Regions from separate parts of the Streptomyces sp. NPDC057438 genome, predicted to be linked through region 4. Evidence: riboswitches for the same ligand, from Rfam matches in the RefSeq annotation. Region 4 holds a riboswitch; each other region holds the start of a gene.
What was found. A riboswitch is a leader RNA that binds a small molecule or an ion and turns the genes downstream of it on or off. The one in region 4 is predicted to bind cyclic di-AMP.
Positions count from the first base shown of each region.

Region 1 (5,133 bases), on a different contig from region 4:
GACCGCGGCGTCGTCGAGGATCTCCTCGATGCGCAGCAGCTGGTTGTACTTGGCGACGCGGTCCGAGCGGGCCGGGGCGCCGGTCTTGATCTGCCCGCAGTTCACGGCGACGGCGAGGTCGGCGATGGTGACGTCCTCGGTCTCGCCGGAGCGGTGGGACATCATGCACTTGAAGCCGTTGCGCTGGGCCATCTCGACGGCGTCCAGGGTCTCGGTCAGCGAACCGATCTGGTTGACCTTGACGAGCAGGGCGTTGGCCGAGCCCTCCTCGATGCCGCGGGCGAGGCGCTCGGGGTTGGTGACGAAGAGGTCGTCGCCGACGATCTGGACCTTGTCGCCCAGCTTCTCGGTGATGGTGTTCCAGCCGGCCCAGTCGTCCTCGAACAGCGGGTCCTCGATGGAGACGAGCGGGTACGACGCGACGAGGTCGGCGTAGTACTCCGTCATCTCGGCGGCGGAGCGCTCCTTGCCCTCGAAGGTGTAGACGCCGTCCTTGTAGAACTCGGAGGCGGCGACGTCCAGCGCGAGGGCGATCTGCTCGCCGGGGGTGTAACCGGCCTCCTTGATGGCCTCGAGGATGAGGTCGAGGGCGGCGCGGTTGGACTCCAGGTTCGGGGCGAAGCCGCCCTCGTCGCCGAGGCCGGTGGACAGGCCCTTGGTCTTCAGCACCTTCTTGAGGGTGTGGTAGACCTCGGCCCCCCAGCGCAGGGCCTCGGAGAAGGACTCCGCGCCGATGGGGGCGATCATGAACTCCTGGATGTCCACGTTGGAGTCGGCGTGCGAGCCGCCGTTCAGGATGTTCATCATCGGAACGGGCAGCAGGTGCGCGTTCGGGCCGCCCAGGTAACGGAACAGCGGGAGGTCGCTGGCCTCGGAGGCGGCGTGGGCGACGGCGAGGGAGACGCCGAGGATGGCGTTGGCGCCGAGGGAGCCCTTGTTGTCGGTGGCGTCCAGGTCGAACATCGCCTGGTCGATCAGGCGCTGCTCGGTGGCGTCGTAGCCGACGAGCTCCGGGCCGATCTGCTCGATCACGGCGAGGACGGCCTTCTCAACGCCCTTGCCGAGGTAGCGGTTGGGGTCGCCGTCCCGCAGCTCGATGGCTTCGAAGGCACCGGTGGATGCGCCGGACGGAACGGCGGCACGACCCGTGCTGCCGTCGTCGAGGCCGACCTCGACCTCGACGGTGGGGTTGCCTCGTGAGTCGAGGATTTCCCGGGCTACGACGACGTCGATGGACGGCACGAGCATCTCCTTCATGGGATGTGACGCTGGTTGTGCGGGGCCGCTTGGGCCTTGCGACTAGAGCCTAACCGCCCCCGGGCCGTCGGCAGCCGACCGACCGTCCCGTGGACAGACAGACCGTACCCATTGTTCCCGCCCGGAACAAAGAGGGGGTGAACAAGAGAAGGCGCCGACGGTGCAAAAAAGCCCCGCCCCGGTGCGTACGGGGGAATGCGCACCGGGGCGGGGAGCCCGTGGGGTCGGGGGGACGGCCCTCACGAGGTCTTCACTATGGAGGACACGGATGTGAGTGGGCTGTGGTTCAGCCGGGGAGCGGCCCGATTTCCGGCCCGGCTGAACCTGCCCCGCCTGCCCGGCCGTGGGGGCGGCCGTGGGGTCGGCAGGCGCGTGCGGCCGTCGTGGTCGCGGCGGGTCAGCTCAGGTGGAGCTGCTGGCCCGGGTAGATGAAGTCGGCGTCGTCGATGATGTCCTTGTTCAGCTCGAAGAGTTTCTCCCAGCCACCCTTGACGTTCTTCTTCGCGGCGATGCCGCTGAGGGTGTCCCCCTTGACGACCTTGTACTCGCCGTCGCCCTTCTTGACCTTCTTGCCGGTCGGGGTCTTGACGGTGGCACGCTCGGAGGAGCGGGAGGAGCGGGTGTCCCCGGTGCTCTTCTCGGTGCTCTTCTGGGTGCTCTCCTGCGTGCCCTGCGAGGAGGAGCCGGAGGAGTCGGCGTTGCCGCTGGAGGGGGCGGAGCCGTCGTACGAGGCGCCGGACAGGCCGGTGCCGCAGACCGGCCAGGCACCCTTGCCCTGGCCGGCGAGGACCTTCTCGGCGATCGCGATCTGCTGGGCCTTGCTCGCCTTGTCGGCGGTGGAGGCGTACTGCGTACCGCCGTAGCCGGCCCAGGTGGAGGCGGAGAACTGCAGGCCGCCGTAGTAGCCGTTGCCGGTGTTGATGGACCAGTTGCCGCCGGACTCGCACTGGGCGACGGCGTCCCACTCGGAGGCGGTGGCGGCGGAGGCGCTGCCGGCCGCCATCAGCGGGGCGGCGACGGCGGCGGCGCCGGTGACACCGACGACGGCGATGGCGCGAGCAGACCGCTGCATGGCGGACGGGCGGCGGTGCTTGCCCTTGCTGGAAAACAGCATGGAGAGATCCCCTCACCGACGCCTGCGAGGTGAGCTGTCGGGTTCGGGCCGGTTGAGTTGCCCGGCCGCGCACGCTCGCCTCTCGGCTCACGTCGCGCGGCTTCACCCCCAGCCGGTTCCGGTCGTGCGCCCCCGAAGGGCCGCAACCGCCGGACCCGGCACTTACCTTGGGTCCCCCGCTCCTGCCTACGGCGCTTGACGCGACGACTGTTCCTCACGGCCGATGGCAGGATTCGGCGTGCCGACCGGGAGGGCCCGCTGTGGCGAGCGGTCACGACCGTAAACAGGTGATTGCCCGAATTTCAAAGACGATCAGGGGGTCTGTGATTCATCTCCCACGGAGATCAAAACGGGCATTCAGGGTCGAACCATGACCCGAACTGCCGCTACTTTTTGCCCGTTTCGGCACCGACTTCGAGGGTCTGACCGGGAAGGATGAGGTCCGGGTCGGTTCCGACCGTGCTCTCGTTCTCGGAGTACAGCGTCCGCCACCCGCCGTCCAGGCCGAGCGAGTTCACGATGCCGGTCAGGCTGTCGCCCACACGGACGGTGTAGCCGCCCTCCACCGCCTCGCGCGAGGCGCCGCCGTCCCGCGAGGCGTGCCGGCCGGAGGAGGTGCCGTCGGCGCGCGAGCCGTCGCCCGCCTCCGCGCCGGAGGCGGTGTCCGTGCCGGAGCCCTCGTCGGCGCTGGCGCCGCGATGACGGCCGGTACCGCTGCCGCCGTCGTCGGCGGCCGAAGAACCGTCTCCCTGGCGCGCGGCGTCCGACGTCCCACTGTCGGAGTCCTTGGAGTCGCCGTCGCCGGAGTCGCCTTCGCCGGAACCGGTCGAGTCCGCGGAGTCGGAGTCCTCGGTCGCCTTCGCGGAACCGTCGCGGGCGTCCGCCGACGAGTCCGACGTTGCGCCCGACTTCCCGGACCCGTCGGCGGCGTCGGAGCCGGCGTCGTCGGTCGACCTGGCCGAGTCGGTGGAGCCGGCCGAGTCCGGCGAGGCGGAGGAATCCGGCGAACCGGATGCGCCGGACTCGCTGCCGGAGTTCGACGAGTCGTCCGCGACACCCGTGTCCACATCGGCGGAACCGGCGTCGCCGCCGAGGTTGTGGAGCAGTCCGCAGGTGGCCCAGACGCCGACGCCCTGGTCGGCGAGGATCCTCTCGGCGACGGCTATCTGCTGCGACCGGCTGGCCCGGTCCGCGGTGGTCGCGTAGTCGAGACCGCCGTACTCCTCCCAGTTGGCCTGGGTCAGCTGCAGACCGCCGTAGCGTCCGTTCCCGGTGTCCGCGCTCCAGAAGCCACCGCTCTCGCACTCCGCCACCTGGTCCCAGGTGGTCCCGCTCGCCGCGCTCGCGCCGGTGGCGCCGAGGAGGGGGATGGCGATGGCCGACCCGGTGACTCCCGCCGCGACGAGGAGAGCCGGAGCCTGACGGGGGCGACGGTGACGACCGTTCCCGGAGAGCATGCGGTTGCCTTTCACACGACAGCGGTGGCCTGTGCGACGGGCGTGATGACCCCTTCGCACTGACGTGTGAACGTATCGGCAGTCGATCAGTTGTCACAAGTTAATGCAGCGCAGATCACGTGAAGATCACGGAGTTGAGAGAGCGTCAACTTCTGGCGCGGAATGGGGTAGTGCTACGGCCCGTCGGGGTATCACTACGGGCTGCTCATGGCGTGATCACCGGGCACTCATGGCCGCTTCCGCGGGGTGAATTCCACCGGAAGCGTCCGCAATCCACGCATGATGAGACCTCCTCGCCATCTCAGATCGGCCGAATCCACGGCGAGTCGCAGATCCGGAAGACGGGTCAGGAGCGTCGCCAGCGCGCTCTGGCCCTCGAGCCGGGCGAGCGGTGCGCCGAGGCAGTAGTGGATGCCGTGGCCGTAGCCGAGGTGCTGGTTGTCACGGCGTGAGAGATCCAGGGTGTCGGGGTCGTCGAAGCGGGCCGGGTCACGGTCGGCCGCCGCGAGGACGACGAGCACGGGGTCGCCGGGGGCGATGTCCTGCCCGCCGAGGGTGAGGGGCTCGGTCGCGAAGCGCCAGGTGGCGAGTTCGACGGGGCCGTCGTAGCGCAGGAGTTCCTCGACTCCCGTCTCCAGCAGTCCGGTCTCCCCGGCGGCGAGGGAGGTCTGGAGGCGGGCGCGCTGCCCGGGGTGGGTGAGGAGGGCGTACGTGCCGTTCCCGATGAGGTTGACGGTGGTCTCGAACCCGGCGAACAGCAGGATGAACGCCATCGCCGCCGCCTCGTTCTCGGTGAGGTGCTCCCCGTGGTCGGAGGCGCGGATGAGCGCGGAGATGAGGTCCTCGCCCGGGGCGGGGTGCTCGGTGAGCGCCTCCCGCTTGCGGTGGATGAGTTCGGCGAGGTAGCCGCGCATCTTCTTCACCGACCGCGCGACGCCGCCCCGCGGTCCGCCGCCGTGCCGGATCATCATGCCCGCCCAGTCCCGGAAGTCGTCCTGGTCCTCCCGGGGGACGCCGAGCAGGTCGCAGATGGCGTAGATGGGCAGGGGGAAGGCGAACTCGTGGATGAGGTCGGCCTCCCCCCGGTCCGCGAACCCGTCGATGAGCCGGTCGGTCAGTTCCTGGACGCGGGGGGCGAACGCGGCGACCCGGCGGGGCGTGAACGCCTTCGAGACGAGGCGGCGGAGCCTGGTGTGGTCCGGCGGATCGATGTTCAGCAGATGCGTCATCAACTCCGCCTTGCGCTCGCCGGGGATACCCGTCTTCCCCTTGGCGTGCGCGGGCTCGGCGTGGTGCGCCGGGTTC
Region 1 is NZ_JBHVDD010000021.1:14,193-19,325, reverse strand. Features, by position in the region: gene eno (phosphopyruvate hydratase) at 1-1,242, opposite strand, end outside; gene ACFU5F_RS14615 (transglycosylase family protein) at 1,655-2,371, opposite strand; cyclic di-AMP (ydaO/yuaA leader) riboswitch at 2,376-2,575, opposite strand; gene ACFU5F_RS14610 (transglycosylase family protein) at 2,758-3,828, opposite strand; gene ACFU5F_RS14605 (cytochrome P450) at 4,056-5,133, opposite strand, start outside.
Region 1: another riboswitch for cyclic di-AMP. It lies ahead of ACFU5F_RS14615 (transglycosylase family protein); the one in region 4 lies ahead of ACFU5F_RS12345 (M23 family metallopeptidase).

Region 2 (5,133 bases), on a different contig from region 4:
TGGCCGACGTCGTATGGCGGGCGGGCGGAGGCAGCGGCCGCGCGCCTCCGAGGGGCGCGGGGAACGGCGCGAGCATCCGCGGCGAGCGCGGCGCTGCCGACGAGGTGCCGCCCTTACGGCGAGGCGCCGCCCCCAGCCGCCGGAGCACCGAGCGCACGCGATCCGGTCCGTCTACCCGCCGCCCCCGGCACCACCCCGTCCCGCCTCCGGCGTCCTCTAGTCCCGGGCCCGGATCCGTCCGCTGACCTCGCCCAGCCCCACCCGTGTCCCGCCCGGGCCCGGTGCCCAGGCCGTGAGGGTGACCTCGTCGCCGTCCTCCAGGAACGTGCGCTTGCCGTCGGGGAGGTCCAGGACGTCCCGCCCGTTCCAGGTGAGTTCCAGCAGCGAGCCCCGCTGGCCCGGCTCCGCTCCGCTGACGGTGCCGGACCCGTAGAGGTCGCCCGTACGCAGGGACGCTCCGTTGACCGTCATGTGGGCCAGCTGCTGCGCGGCCGTCCAGTACATCGTGGAGAACGGCGGCTCCGAGACGACCTGCCCGTTGATCGCGACGCTGATCCGGAGGTCGTACCCCCCGAGGTCGACGTCCGGCCCTGAGTCGTCCAGATAGGGCAGGAGGGGGTGCGTGCGCTCCGGCGGTGACACCCGCGCCTCGTCCAGCGCCTCCAGCGGAGTGATCCACGCCGACACCGACGTCGCGAAGGACTTCCCGAGGAACGGGCCGAGCGGAACGTACTCCCAGGCCTGCAGGTCGCGGGCGGACCAGTCGTTGAGCAGGCAGAGCCCGAAGACGTGGTCGCGGTAGTCCCGCAGCCCCACCGGCCGCCCCATCTCCGAGGGGACGCCCACCACGAAGCCGACCTCCGCCTCGATGTCGAGGCGTACCGACGGGCCGAACACGGGCGCCGGATCGGCGGGTGCCTTGCGCTGCCCGGACGGCCGCACCACCTCCGTGCCGGAGACGACCACCGTGCCGGACCGGCCGTGGTAACCGATCGGCAGGTGCTTCCAGTTGGGGGTCAGCGGGTCCGGGGAGTCGGGCCGGAAGATCCGGCCCACGTTCCGCGCGTGGTTCTCGGAGGCGTAGAAGTCGACGTAGTCGGCCACCTCGAACGGCAGATGAAGGCGTACGCCGGACAGCGCGTGGAAGTGTGGCGCGATCGTCTCCCGGTGCGAGGGCACCGTGAGCCACGCGGTCAGCGCCCGGCGGAGGTCCGACCAGGCGGTACGGCCCGCCGCCAGCAGTGGGTTGAGCGTGGGGTGGGCCAGCAGCGCCCCGTACGGGGAGCCGAGGGCGTGGGCCGCCGCGGCGGCGTCCAGGACGTGGTCGCCGAGGCGGACGCCGACCGTACGGGCGTCGGAGCCGGCGGGGGAGAAGACGCCGTAGGGGAGGTTGTGCGGCCCGAAGGGGTGGCCCTCGGGGACGTCGAAGGGATCACCTTCGGGGACATCGAAGGGGGGCATCGGGTGCTGCCTCGCTCTCGTGCTTTCCGTCGTTCCTCTGGTCGCGGCACACGTTACGGGGCGGTGCCAAGATCGGGGAGTGTCTGAAGAGTTCGCAATGTCCCCATAGAGGGGAGAGCGGGAGAAAGGTTCCGGCTTGGTCCTCCCCGGGTGGCTCGGGTGGCGCGGGTGGCCTGGAGGGCTCGGGTGGTTCGGGTGAGCCGGGGCGGGGGTCGAGTCCGGGTACGGGTCCGCGTACGGGGGTGGACCCCGCGGTCCTGGCGGTGGCCAAGACCGGCGCGCGGGTGCGTGTGGTGGCGCGCGGCCGGGGCGTGGTGGCCGTCGGCGCGCCCCCGCGAAACCGGCCACGGCTACGCCCCGGCCGCCGCCCGGACCGGCCCGGCCGTGGTGGCGGGAGGTGGCGCGGGTCGTGCGCGCCGAGTCGTGGGTGTGGGCCCGCGGTCGGGGCGCGGGGCCTTGACGGCGTACGGACGGAGGTGTGGACGGAGGTGCGAGCGGACGTAGGGCGGACGTACGGAACTGCACGGGATCGCCGGCGGCGGGGTTGCGGGGTCGCGGGGGTGCCGGTGGTGGAGGCAGGGTGCGGGACGGGGTCCGCGTCATTGCGGCTGACACGGCATCCCCCCGGCGACGCAGGGGCGGGAGGGCGTGTCCGTGATCGGCGGGAGGCGGTGCCCGGGCCCGCAGGCCGCGAGCGCGCCGCTGAACTACCGTTCGGGCAAAGGATGTTGACGTGGGGGCCGGTCACGGTGGTCGGGATGCCGGACGTCGTCCGGTTCCCGTCGAACCGATGGGGTGTGGCATCCGTATTCTCTGATCATGGCCGCTCCCACCGCATATTCACTCATCGCCACTGACCTGGACGGAACGCTCCTGCGCAGTGACGACACGCTCTCCGACCGGTCCCTCGCCGCGCTGGCGCGGGCCACGGGGGCGGGTGCCCGGCACCTCGTGGTGACAGGACGGCCGGCGCCCAGAGTGCGCCCACTGCTGGAGGATCTCGGCGGCAGGGGGCTCGCGGTGTGCGGACAGGGCGCGCAGTTGTACGACCACGGCGCGGACCGGCTGCTCTGGTCCGTCACCCTGGACCGGGAGCTCGCCGAGACCGCGCTCGGCAAGATCGAGGCCGAGGTCGGACAGGTGTACGCCGCCGTCGACCAGGACGGGGTCGACGGCCTCACCCTGATCGAGCCCGGCTACCTCATGCCCCACCCCACGCTGCCCGCGGTCCAGGTGCCGCGCCGGGACGATCTGTGGTGCGAGCCGATCAGCAAGGTGCTGCTGCGCCATCCCTATCTGTCGGACGACGAGTTGGCGTCGGCGGCGCGGATGGCGGTCGGCTCGCTGGCGACGGTCACCATGTCGGGGCCCGGCACCGTCGAACTCCAGCCGTGCGGCATCACGAAGGCGACGGGCCTCGCCCTGGCCGCCGACCATCTCGGGCTGACCTCGGACCGGACCATCGCCTTCGGTGACATGCCCAACGACATCCCGATGTTCGACTGGGCCGCGCACGGGGTCGCCATGGCCAACGCCCACCCCGAACTCAAGGCCGTCGCCGACGAGGTGACCCTCTCCAACGAGGACGACGGCATCGCGGTGGTGCTGGAGCGACTCTTCCCGTGAACGGGCTGTTCCCCTGGGCCCGCCGGCCCAGGGGAACAGATGGAGAAGGGGGAGCCGCAGGGCTCAGTAGGCGCCGAAGACGTTGTCGATCGAGCCGTACCGGTCGGCGGCGTAGTTGCACGCCGCCGTGATGTTCGCGACCGGGTCGTACGGGTCGTACGGGGTGCCGGAGACGTGGTACGCGGCGAACGTCGGGTCGATGACCTGGAGGAGGCCCTTCGAGGGGGTGCCCGCGGCGGCGTTGGAGTCCCAGTTGTTGATCGCCAGCGGGTTGCCCGAGGACTCGCGGATGATGTTGCGGTAGATCCCGTTGTACGTCCCGGGGATTCCCTTCTGCGCCATGATGTCCAGCGACTCGCGGATCCAGCCGTCGAGGTTGTTCGCGTACGTCTTGGCCGAGGCCTGCGTGGCCGTGGACGTCTTGGACGCGGTCGACGACTTCTGGGCCGTGGCCGCCTTGGTCCCGTTCAGCTTCAGCTTCAGGCCCGGCCGGATGAGCGCCGGGTTGTCGCCGATGGCCGCGCGGTTGTTCTTGTAGAGCTGCTGCCAGCCGCCCTTGGTGTGGTGCTTGCGCGCGATGGAGGAGAGCGTGTCGCCGGAGACCACGGTGTACGTCGTGGACTTGGGCAGCACCGCGGCGGGCGCGGCCTGCGGGGCCGACTGCACGGAGGTGGCGGCCTGGGCCGGGGCGGCGGCGTTCGCGGTCGTGGCGACCGTGAGCGGAAGGGCCAGCGCGGCCCCGCCGGTGCCGGCGGCGACGATGCCGCGGGTCAGCGCGTTGCTTCGGGGACGACGGTGTTTGCCTTGTGCGGGCATGCTGAATTCCTCTCCGTCGCCTGCGAGGTGAGCTGTCGGGTTCGGGCTGGAGATGCCCGGCCTCGCGCGTCGTCCCGGCGGTCGCTGTGCGTGCCGCGTCCGCCGGGCGTACTGCGCGTGGCTTCACCCCTAGCCGGTCCGATTGGGGGTCATCGGACCGACGGCTTACCTGGGTCCCCCGCTCCTGCCGTGCGTGGATGAGTGGTGATGGGTGGGGAGTCCGGGGCGGCGGCAGGATTCGGCGGTCCGTCCGGACGAGGTGTGAACGTATGCGAGAGCACACGACTGGAACAAGTCCCGGTTTGGCGCTTTGATCCAGTTGACCTTGAGTTTGCTGTGATTCGACCCAAGATCGGCTATCTGTTTCGCGGCTCAACTTGCCTAGCGCAAAGGGAAAGTCGACGGCGCGGGGTGTGGGTCTCGCGCGGAGGGTCGACGGCGGCTGGTGACTCAACTCACGGGAGGAGTCGGGTGAAATGAAAGTAAGCGGCAAATCGGTCAACTCGGGCCAAGGGGAAAGGGTGCAAAAGGTTAGAAATGGGTGGTCGAGTGCGTGGGGAATCGGCCGGCTCGGGGTGGGACGCGGTGGGGCGGGGGTGAGGGCTGGGGTGCGGGCGAGGCGGTGAGCGAGGCGCGGAGGCGTTCCGCGGGGGAGGGCGGGTATCCGTTCGCGGGTGGGCGCGGGCGGGCGCGCGAGCGGATGCGTGGGCGGGGGTGCGGAGCAGGGTGCGGGCAGGGGTGCCGGTGGGTGCGCGGACAGGTGCGGCATGCGCGTCGATGGATATCGGCGTGTATCAGTTGATCAAGAATGGGAGGAGTGCGGTCCCATACCACTCGAGGCGAAGCCGTGGGCGCTCGCGGTGATCGAAAGGTGACCGGATACGCTGACTCGGGTGATGACAGCGACAGATCGACAAACCGTGTCATCGACCGTGAGAGCGACCTAGACCGACCGTGTGACCGTCATCAGACGTCAGCAGACAGGAGAACCCTCGTGACCGTCGTCGAGCCGTTCGGGCTGAGCGCGCGGGACCAGGCTCTCGAAGCCGATGTCCAGGCCGGAATGGCGGCCGTCGAGGAGGGTCTGCTGGAGGCGACCAAGAGCGAGGTCCCGTTCATCCAGGAGGCCGCCCAGCATCTGCTGCGCGCGGGCGGCAAGCGGTTCCGCCCGCTGCTGGTGATGCTCGCGGCGCAGTTCGGCGACCCCTACGCGCCGGGTGTCGTGCCCTC
Region 2 is NZ_JBHVDD010000001.1:138,289-143,421, forward strand. Features, by position in the region: gene fahA (fumarylacetoacetase) at 217-1,461, opposite strand; gene ACFU5F_RS00670 (HAD family hydrolase) at 2,281-3,087, shown strand; gene ACFU5F_RS00675 (transglycosylase SLT domain-containing protein) at 3,151-3,903, opposite strand; cyclic di-AMP (ydaO/yuaA leader) riboswitch at 3,908-4,113, opposite strand; gene ACFU5F_RS00680 (polyprenyl synthetase family protein) at 4,898-5,133, shown strand, end outside.
Region 2: another riboswitch for cyclic di-AMP. It lies ahead of ACFU5F_RS00675 (transglycosylase SLT domain-containing protein); the one in region 4 lies ahead of ACFU5F_RS12345 (M23 family metallopeptidase).

Region 3 (5,133 bases), on a different contig from region 4:
TACGAGGGCTGGCCCCAGGCGCTGCGCAGCGAGGACCGGGTGAGGTAGAGGCGTTCCCGCGCGCGGGTGATCCCGACGTACGCGAGGCGGCGCTCCTCCTCCAGTTCCTTGGTCTGGCCGAGGGCGCGCATGTGCGGGAAGACGCCGTCCTCCATACCGGTGAGGAAGACGACCGGGAACTCCAGCCCCTTGGCGGTGTGGAGGGTCATGAGCGTGATGACGCCCGAGCCGTCCTCCTCCTCGTCCGGGATCTGGTCGGAGTCGGCCACCAGCGCCACCCGCTCCAGGAAGGCGGGGAGCCCGGCAGGGGTCGCGGCCACCGCCTCGCCCTCGCCTTCCGCCGCCCCGGACTCCTGCTCGAACTCCAGGGCGACGGCGGCGAGTTCCTGGAGGTTCTCGATACGGGTCTCGTCCTGGGGGTCGGTGGAAGCCTGCAACTCGGCCAGATAACCGGTCCGTTCGAGGACCGCCTCCAGGATGGTCGCCGGTCCGGCGCCGGACTCGACGACCGTGCGCAGGTCGTCCATCAGCGTGTTGAACCGCTTGACCGCGTTGGTCGACCGGGCCGCCATGCCGTAGGCCTCGTCGACGCGCTTCAGCGCCTGCGGGAAGCTGATCTTCTCGCGCTGCGACAGGGCGTCGATCATCGCCTCCGCGCGGTCGCCGATGCCGCGCTTGGGCACGTTGAGGATGCGGCGCAGCGGGACGGAGTCCTCCGGGTTGGCGAGGACACGCAGGTATGCGAGGACGTCCCGGACCTCCTTGCGCTCGTAGAAGCGGACACCGCCGACGACCTTGTAGGGCAGGCCGACGCGGATGAACACCTCTTCGAACACACGGGACTGGGCGTTCGTCCGGTAGAAGACGGCGACGTCCCCGGCCTTCGCGTCACCCGCGTCCGTCAGCCGGTCTATCTCGTCGGCGACGAACTGGGCCTCGTCGTGCTCGGTGTCGGCGACATAGCCGGTGATCTGCGCGCCCGCGCCCGCGTTGGTCCACAGGTTCTTCGGGCGGCGGGACTCGTTGCGTTCGATGACGGCGTTGGCCGCGCTCAGGATCGTCTGGGTGGAGCGGTAGTTCTGCTCCAGCAGGATCGTCGTCGCGTCCGGGTAGTCCTCCTCGAACTGGAGGATGTTGCGGATGGTCGCGCCACGGAAGGCGTAGATCGACTGGTCGGCGTCACCCACGACGCAGAGCTCGGCGGGCGGTACGTCCCACTCGTCGGGCGGTACGTCCACGGGGTGCTCGGCGGTGCCGACCAGCTCTCTGACCAGGGCGTACTGCGCGTGGTTGGTGTCCTGGTACTCGTCGACGAGGACATGCCGGAAGCGGCGGCGGTAGTGCTCGGCGACGTCCGGGAAGGCACGGAGCAGATTGACCGTCGTCATGATCAGGTCGTCGAAGTCGAGCGCGTTCGCCTCGCGGAGACGGGACTGGTAGAGCGCGTAGGCCTGGGCGAGGGTCTTCTCGAAGCCGTCGGTGGCCTGGGCGGCGAAGTCCTCCTCGTCGATCAGCTCGTTCTTGAGGTTCGAGATCTTGGCGCTGAAGGACTTGGGCGGGAAACGCTTCGGGTCGAGGTCCAGATCACGGCAGACGAGCGCCATCAGGCGCTTGCTGTCGGCGGCGTCGTAGATCGAGAAGGAGGACGTGAAGCCGAGCTTCTTGGACTCCCGCCGCAGGATCCGGACGCAGGCGCTGTGGAAGGTCATGACCCACATCGCGTTCGCACGCGGACCGACGAGCTGCTCGACGCGCTCCTTCATCTCACCGGCGGCCTTGTTGGTGAAGGTGATCGCGAGGATCTGCCCCGGGTGGACGCGCCGCTCGCCGAGCAGGTGCGCGATGCGATGGGTGAGCACACGGGTCTTGCCGGAGCCGGCGCCGGCCACGATGAGCAGGGGCGAGCCCGCGTGGATCACGGCCGCGCGCTGGTTGTCGTTCAGCCCGTCCAGGAGCGCCGCCGCGTCGAGAGCGGGGCGGGGGGCTCCGTCGCGGTAGTACGCGTCCCGGTCCGGAGGCACGTCGAACTTCCCGCCGAACAGATCGTCCGGAAGCGGCTCCGGTACGTGATCGTCCTCGGGCGGCGGCGGGGGCTCCTCCGCGTGGCCGCGGGGGGCCTGGAGGTCCGCCAGGAAGCTGTCGTCAAAGAGGCTGCTCATCGCTCTCCGAGTCTAGGCGCCCGCACTGACAGCGGGAGGCCGCCCCGGGAAGTCCGCGTCCGCCGCGTATCGCTCCGCGGTGCCACGTACCGCGACCACGGTGCGACGGTGAGCGATCGAGCGTACCGCCTGCCGCACCGAAGAGGCTAAGGTCACGAAAACGTATCGGGCATATCGAACATCAACCTTCACACGGGCCACACGAATTGGCTAGCTTTTTCTTCTGGGCCGTACGACCCAACCGGCGAACGTCGCCGGGCCGCACGGACCTCCGCCGAGTCCGGTGCGCCTTTCCGAGGCAGCCGGAGCCGGGGACCCACCGTTCTCCGGGGTGAATCGACCCGACCGCCGCACGCGGCACGGGCCGTAGGGCAAACCTTCCGAAGCATGCGCCCGAACCCGACAGCTAACTCGGTAGGCGGACAACGGAAGGAGACGCCGAACCATGGCGCCGCACCGCAAACCGCGTCCGGCCGGAACGCGCGCGGGCATACGCACCCCCGCTCTCGCCACCGCGGCCCTCACCTCCGTGGCCCTGCTCTCCCAGTCGGCCACGGCCGCGCCCTCCGCCGACGGCAAGCCGAGCCTGGAGGAAGTCGAGAAGAAGGTCGGCGACCTCTACCGCCAGGCCGGCTCGGCGACCGAGACCTACAACGCGGCCAAGGAGAGGACGACCAGGCAGAAGAAGCAGGTCGAGACCCTCCTCGAAGCCGTCGCCAAGCGCCAGGAGAAGCTCAACGAGACGCGGGAGGAGCTGGGTTCGTTCGCCGCGGCCCAGTACCGCGCGGGCGCGACGGCCCCCGACCAGGCCTCGCTGCTACTGGCGGACGACCCGCGGGACTACTTCGACCAGAACCAGCTGATGGACCGGTTGACGGACCGTCAGAAGGAAACCGTCGACGGGTACGCCGCCGACCAGGCCGAGGCGGCGGAGAAGCGCCAGGAGGCGAGCGACAGCCTCGAACAGCTCACCGAGTCACAGAACACCCTCAAGGCCAGCAAGGCCAAGGTCCAGGCGAAGCTGGCCCAGGCCCGCGAACTGCTGTCCACCCTCACCGCCGAGGAGAAGGCCCGGCTCGCCGCGATCGAGCAGCGCGAGCGTGAGGAGGCCGACCGCAAGGCGGAGGACCTCGCACGGCAGCAGGCGGCACAGGCGACGCCCCAGGACTCCCCTGAAGCGCAGGACTCCCAGGACGGACAGGACTCCCGGACGAGCCAGGGGGGATCGGAGGCGCCCCCGGAGGGTGTTTCCGCCGGCACGGGGACGTCCACCGGCACCACCCCCGGCACCACCGCTCCGGCCGCCGACTCCACGTACGCCACGAAGGCGGCCAAGGCCATCGCCTTCGCCCGCGCGCAGATCGGCAAGCCGTACGTCTGGGGCGCCACCGGCCCCGGGTCCTACGACTGCTCCGGCCTCACCCAGGCCGCCTGGAAGGCCGCCGGCGTCGACCTCCCCCGCACCACCTACGACCAGGTCGCCGCCGGCACCACGGTCCCCCTCGCCGACGCCAGGCCCGGCGACCTCGTCTTCTTCTACGACAACATCGGCCACGTCGGCCTCTACATCGGCAACGGCATGATGATCCACGCCCCGAAGCCCGGCACGTACGTCCGCGAGGAGTCGGTCTTCTACGACGGCGAGTCCTCGGTCCACAGCGTGGTGCGACCGGCGTAGCCGCGCGGTCGCCGGGGGGCGCGGGGCCGTCAGGTCCAGAGCACCGCGATGAAGACGTTCGCGACGGTCAGCGCGCCCACCAGGCCGAACAGCGGCTTGTCCACCCTCTCCTCGTCCCGCTTCACGTAGACCAGCCCGAGGATCACGATCAGCAGGGCGAGCTTGACGCCGATCTTGATGTTGTTGACGGGCTGGTCGTCGGCCTGGTTGAGGCCGACGAGGAGCACGCCGGTGACGAGCATGGTGAGGGCACCGTGGAGCATGGCGGGCACGAAGCGGGCGGTGCCCCGCCCCATGGCCGTCATCTGGGTGAGGAAACCGCCCAGGAGCGAGGCGATGCCGATGATGTGGAGCCCGACGAGGATGTGGATGAGTACGTCCATGCGCGGAGCCTAATGAGGGGCCCTCGGCCGGCCGGGCACGGGGGCCGTCGCCGTCACGTCACGGAACGCGATGGCGCCGCGGCCACGGAGAGCCGATCTTGCATATATGCGCCGCATAGCACTGCCGCGCCACCGAGTGGTCCGAAATGACCGGATCGGTCATCGCTCAGCGTGAAGTCGGCGGCGCCTGGGCGGGATCACGGTCACATACGGTCACCTCGCGGTCGGTGCACGCCACTTCCGTACAACGCGTTACCGTGCCCTCACACCCAGGTTTAGCGTCCTCCCTCAGGTGACCGGCTCCCCACCGCCGCCCGGCCAGGGGCGGCAGTCGGACACCACCGCCGAGAAGGTCCGGCGGCGTCCCGCTCCCCCTGTGCGGGCCGCCGCCGGACGTGCCACCGCTCCCCCCAGGCGGTCCGTACGGACAGACGACGTCCGTACCGCGGACGGCGGTCGTACGGAGAGGACGTGGACTCCACGTGGCAGCGCACCGCAAGCCCAGACAGCGCTCACTCGGCGGCCATACGGTCCGCACGGCCGCGACCTTCGCCCTCGCGGGCGCGGCGACGGCGACCGGTTTCGACGGCACCGGGCACGCCGAGCCGCAGCTCACGCCCGACCAGGTCAGGGCGAAAGTGAACAAGCTGTTCCAAGAGGCCGAGGTCGCCACCGAGAAGTACAACGGCGCGAAGGAGAAGGCCGACACGGCGCAGGAGAACCTCGAAGAACTGCGCGACCAGGCCGCCCGCCGCACCGAACGGCTCAACTCGGCACGCGACGAGCTGGGTTCGCTGGCGGCGGCGCAGTACCGGCGCGGGGGCATCGACCCCTCGTGGCAGCTCGCGCTCTCCGCCGACCCGGACCAGTACCTGGACGGCGCCGCCCTCGCCGAGCGGGTCGGCAGCCGGCA
Region 3 is NZ_JBHVDD010000001.1:346,538-351,670, reverse strand. Features, by position in the region: gene pcrA (DNA helicase PcrA) at 1-2,159, opposite strand, end outside; cyclic di-AMP (ydaO/yuaA leader) riboswitch at 2,422-2,596, shown strand; gene ACFU5F_RS01655 (NlpC/P60 family protein) at 2,605-3,837, shown strand; gene ACFU5F_RS01650 (hypothetical protein) at 3,867-4,220, opposite strand; gene ACFU5F_RS01645 (NlpC/P60 family protein) at 4,703-5,133, shown strand, end outside.
Region 3: another riboswitch for cyclic di-AMP. It lies ahead of ACFU5F_RS01655 (NlpC/P60 family protein); the one in region 4 lies ahead of ACFU5F_RS12345 (M23 family metallopeptidase).

Region 4 (5,133 bases):
CGGCGAAGCGTCGGATGCCGCGCTCGCGGGCGACGGCGGCGATGTGTTCGAGGAGGGCGGAGGCGACGCCTCGGCCCTGGTGGGCGTCCTGGACGAGGAAGGCGACCTCCGCCTCGTCGGCGGGGGCGGACGCGGGCATTCCGTCGGCGCCGATACGGTCGTAGCGTACGGTGGCGATGAACTCGCCGCCGACCGTGGCGGCGAGCCCCACCCGGTCCACGAAGTCGTGGTGCGTGAAGCGGTGGACGTCCTTGGCGGACAGGCGAGGGTACGGCGCGAAGAAGCGGTAGTACTTCGACTCGTCCGAGACCTGCTCGTAGAAGCTGACCAGACGCTCGGCGTCATCGACGGTGATGGGCCTGACGCGTGCGGTGCCGCCGTCGCGCAGCACCACGTCGGCCTCCCAGTGGGCGGGGTACTCGTGCCGGTCCGACGAGGTCTGCATGGGCCCCAGAGTACGGCTCGCGTCCGGCTACGGCGCGGGACAGTCTGGGGAAGCACAACAGAAGCGCGAGAGCCGGTTCGTGGCCAGGCCGTGGGCCCCGTTCCGCCCTCGCGCGCCATATGGGAAACTGGTCTAGACAACCCGGTCCAGACCACTCTGCACCACCCGAGACACCTGAAGGGCAGCATCACATGGCTGAGCGCCGCGTCAACGTCGGCTGGGCCGAGGGCCTCCACGCCCGACCCGCATCCATCTTCGTCCGGGCCACCACGGCCTCCGGTATCCCCGTGACGATCGCCAAGGCCGACGGGAACCCCGTCAACGCGGCCTCCATGCTGGCGGTCCTGGGCCTCGGCGCCCAGGGCGGCGAGGAGATCGTGCTCGCCTCCGAGGCCGAGGGTGCGGACGCCGCCCTCGACCGCCTGGCGAAGCTCGTGGCCGAGGGGCTGGAAGAACTCCCCGAGACGGTCTGAACCACCGGGTGACCGGCCGACCCGAACAGAAAAGGCCCCGAAAGGCCGGCCGTACACATGTGGAGGGCTCGTCCGATTTATCGGGCGGGCCCTCCACATTTTCGTTCTGTCACCTTTCCGCGGGCAGCAGAAATAATGCCCCGCGGAATTCCTGCCTCTTTGTATACGGCTCCGGTGTTAATGCCGCAGGCTCGGTGTGTTTACGGGGTGTTGCGAAGTCCTCACACGGTCCGGCCGGTCCGCCCCGCCGGCCCCGCCCGGAAATCGGAACCGGTGCGCGGCGGCGGCCCGCTCGGTGTGCAGGGACGTGATCGTGCGGGCCCGGTCGCCGTCCCCGCGCGCGACGGCGTCCACGATGCCGCCGTGCTCCGCCCAGGACTCCACCGGGTCGGCGGGTGCCTCGACCGCGTACATCCAGGCGATCTTGTGCCGCAACTGGGCGAGTGTCGAGGTCAGGGCGGGGCTGCCGGACGCCTGTGCGAGCGTCTCGTGGAACCAGCCGCCCAGGGAGCGCAGATCCTCGCTGGTGCCCCTCCTGGCCCGCTCCTGGCCCAGCCTGACGAGGCCGCGCAGCACCTTGAGGTGCGCCTCCGTGCGCCGCTGGGCGGCCCGGGCGGCGCCCAGCGGCTCCAGCAGCATGCGCATCTCCAGCAGGTCGGCGGCCTCCTGCTCGGTCGGCTCGGCGACGCACGCGCCCGCGTGGCGGCGGGTCACCACGAAGCCCTCGGCCTCCAGCGTGCGCAGCGCCTCACGCACGGGGACCCGGCTGACGCCGTACCGACGGGCGAGCAGTTCCTCGGTGAGACGGCCGCCGCGCTCGTAGACACCCGCGACGATGTCGTCCCGGATCGCCGTGCAAACCGAATGCGCCGGAATACGCATGACCGACCTCCGCCTTAATCCCCGTGAAACGTCGATGATTGACGTGTCTTCCAGCGACTCTATTGCAGCGGGACGGAATTTCCGATGGCGGACCGGAATCCAGGGATATTTTTTGGACAGAAGGTGCGCGCAACAGGTTCGCGCAACGCGAAAAGCCCCGGCTCGTGAGCCGGGGCCTTCGTCGGAGGCGTGGAGCCGGGTGTCAGACGTTCACACCGTGCGACCGCAGGTACGCGGCGGGGTCGATGTCCGAGCCGTACTCGGCCGTCGTGCGGGCCTCGAAGTGCAGATGCGCGCCCGTGACGTTGCCGGTCGCCCCGGAGAGGCCGATCTGCTGGCCGGGGGTGACCGTCTGGCCGACGGAGACGCCGATGGACGACAGGTGGCCGTACTGGGTGTACGTGCCGTCGGTCATGCGGATGACGATGTTGTTGCCGTACGCGCCGCCCCAGCCCGCCTCCACGACGGTGCCGGAGCCGACCGCCAGGACGGCCGTGCCGGTGGCGGCGTGGAAGTCGACGCCGGTGTGGCTGCCGGAGGACCAGACGGCGCCGCCGGCCTTGTAGCCGGTGGAGATGTAGGAGCCGCTGATGGGCGAGACGTAGGTGTTGAGGCGCTCGCGCTCGGCCGCGCGGGCGGCGCGGGCCTTGATCTCCTCGCGCTCCTTGGCGACGGCACGTTCCTGCTCGGCCTTCTCGGCGGCGGCCTTGCGGGCCTCCTCCTGCGCCTTCTTCTTGACCTCGGCCACCTCGGCGGCCTGCTGCTGGGCGGCGGCCTGTGCGTCGACCTGGTCGGCGACCGTGTCACCGAGGACGATGACCTGGTTCAGGCCGGTCTGCTCGACGGCGGGCTCCTCCGCGGCGAGCGCGGGGCCGGCCAGGGTGCCGATGACACCGGTGGTGGTGAGAGCGGCGACGCCCACGTTCCTCGTGGTCGTGCGCTGCACACGGCCGGGGCGGCGGTGCTTCCCAGGGGCGCGGGTGAACGCCATGAAGTGGCTGGTCCTTTCCTTCCTTCTCGCCTACCGGGTTAGCTGACGGGTTCGGAGCAGGAAGGTCTCCTACGGCTGCCCCCCGTTTCGCGTCGCTCGCGAAGGGCACCCGATTCACCCCAGGGACTTCGGTGGGTCCCCGGCTCCCCAGGCTCGCACCTCGGGACTCGGCGATGACTGTCCGGTGCCGCGGCTGCGGCGAACATCTGACGAACAGCCGGACCGACGCTAAGTGGGCCGTCTTCGAAATAACAAACGGATCACAGGATTTGTTAACTACGCCACAGGTCAGACACACAACCTCCGCCATCAAACGGACAAACGTGGGCCCTGGTGACTCTTCCGTCACCAGGGCCTCACTGGTGCGTGTCGTTCTGTCCGTTTCCTACTCAGCCGGTACGACGGTGACTTCGCCGATTCCGAGGGCCCTGACCGGCTCCTCGATCTGCGCGGCGTCCCCGACGAGGACGGTGACGAGGCGGTCCACCGGGAAGGCGTTCACAACGGCCGCGGTGGCCTCCACCGTGCCCGTGGCGGCGAGTTGGCGGTACAGCGTCGACTGGTAGTCGTCCGGCAGGTACTGCTCGACCTGGTCGGCCAGCGTGCCCGCCACGGCCGCGGCCGTCTCGAACTTGAGGGGAGCGACCCCCACGAGGTTCTGCACGGCGACATCACGCTCGGCGTCGGTCAGCCCCTCGGCGGCCAGGGTGCGCAGCACCGTCCACAGGTCGTCCAGCGCCGGACCGGTGTTGGGCGTGTCGACGGAGCCGCTGATGGCCAGCATCGCCGTACCCGATCCGTCGGGGGCGGAGCGCAGCACCTGGCCGAACGCGCGCACCCCGTAGGTGTAGCCCTTCTCCTCCCGCAGGACGCGGTCCAGACGGGAGGTGAGGGTGCCGCCGAGGCAGTAGGTGCCGAGCACCTGGGCCGGCCACACACGGTCGTGCCGGTCGGCGCCCACCCGGCCGATGAGCAACTGGGTCTGCACGGAGCCGGGGCGGTCCACGATGATCACGCGTCCGGTGTCGTCGGCACTCACCGCCGGTACGGCGCTCGGCTTGGCCGGGGAGCCGGTCCAGGCGCCCAGCGTGTCGCCGAGCAGGGTGGCGAGGTCGACCCCGGTGAGATCGCCGACGACCACGGCGGTGGCCGTCGCGGGACGCACGTGCCGCTCGTAGAAGGCGCGTACGGCCGCGGAGTCGATGCCCTCCACGGTCTCCTCGGTGCCCTGGCGGGGCCGCGACATGCGCGACGTGGCCGGGAACAGCTGCCGGGAGAGCTCCTTGGCGGCCCGCCGGCCCGGGTTGGCGGTCTCGTGGGGGATCTCGTCGAGCCGGTTGGCCACCAGACGCTCGATCTCGCCGTCGTCGAACGCGGGGGCCCGCAGCGCGTCGGCGAGCAGCCCCAGGGCCTTCTCCAGCCGCGACACGGGCACTTCGAGGGACAGGCGTACGCCGGGGTGGTCGGCGTGCGAGTCGAGGGTGGCGCCGCAGCGCTCCAGCTCGGCGGCGAACTCCTCGGCCGTGTGCTTGTCGGTGCCCTCGGAGAACGCCCTCGTCATGATGGTGGCAACGCCGTCCAGGCCCTCCGGCTCCGCGTCCAGGGGCGCGTCGAGGACGACCTCGACGGCGACGACCTGCTGGCCGGGGCGGTGGCAGTGCAGCACGGTCAGGCCGTTGGCCAGGGTGCCGCGCTCGGGCGCAGGGAACGCCCAGGGGCGGGCGTCGCCGGCCTGGGGCTGCGGGTGGAACTCCATGCTCGCGAGCTCGGTCACTTCGCCGACTCCTCGTTCTCGTCGGTGGTCTCGGCGGCCTCCGTCGCGGTGGCCTCCTCTTCGGCGTCCTCTTCGCCGGCGACGGGCTCGTACACGAGCACCGCGCGGTTGTCGGGCCTCAGGCGGGCCTTGGCGACCTCCTGGACCTCGTCGGCCGTCACCTCCAGGACCCGGTCGACGGCGGTGAGGGCGAGCTTCGGGTCGCCGAACAGGACCGCGTAGCGGCACAGTTCGTCGGCACGGCCCGCGACCGTGCCGAGCCGGTCCAGCCACTCGCGCTCCAACTGGGCCTGGGCGCGCTCCATCTCCTCCGCCGTGGGGCCCTCCGCGGCGAACCGGGCGAGCTCCTCGTCGACGGCGGCCTCGATGACCGGCACCTCGACGTCACCGGAGGTCTTGACGTCCATCCACGCCATGGAGGGCGCGCCGGCCAACCGCAACAGGCCGAACCCGGCCGTCACGGCCGTACGGTCACGGCGCACGAGACGGTTGTAGAGGCGGGAGGACTCGCCGCCGCCGAGGATGGTGAGCGCCAGGTCGGCCGCGTCGCACGCGCGCGTGCCGTCCT
Region 4 is NZ_JBHVDD010000016.1:57,477-62,609, forward strand. Features, by position in the region: gene ACFU5F_RS12330 (GNAT family N-acetyltransferase) at 1-445, opposite strand, end outside; gene ACFU5F_RS12335 (HPr family phosphocarrier protein) at 637-918, shown strand; gene ACFU5F_RS12340 (GntR family transcriptional regulator) at 1,096-1,800, opposite strand; gene ACFU5F_RS12345 (M23 family metallopeptidase) at 2,003-2,791, opposite strand; cyclic di-AMP (ydaO/yuaA leader) riboswitch at 2,805-2,974, opposite strand; gene ACFU5F_RS12350 (M16 family metallopeptidase) at 3,177-4,565, opposite strand; gene ACFU5F_RS12355 (M16 family metallopeptidase) at 4,562-5,133, opposite strand, start outside.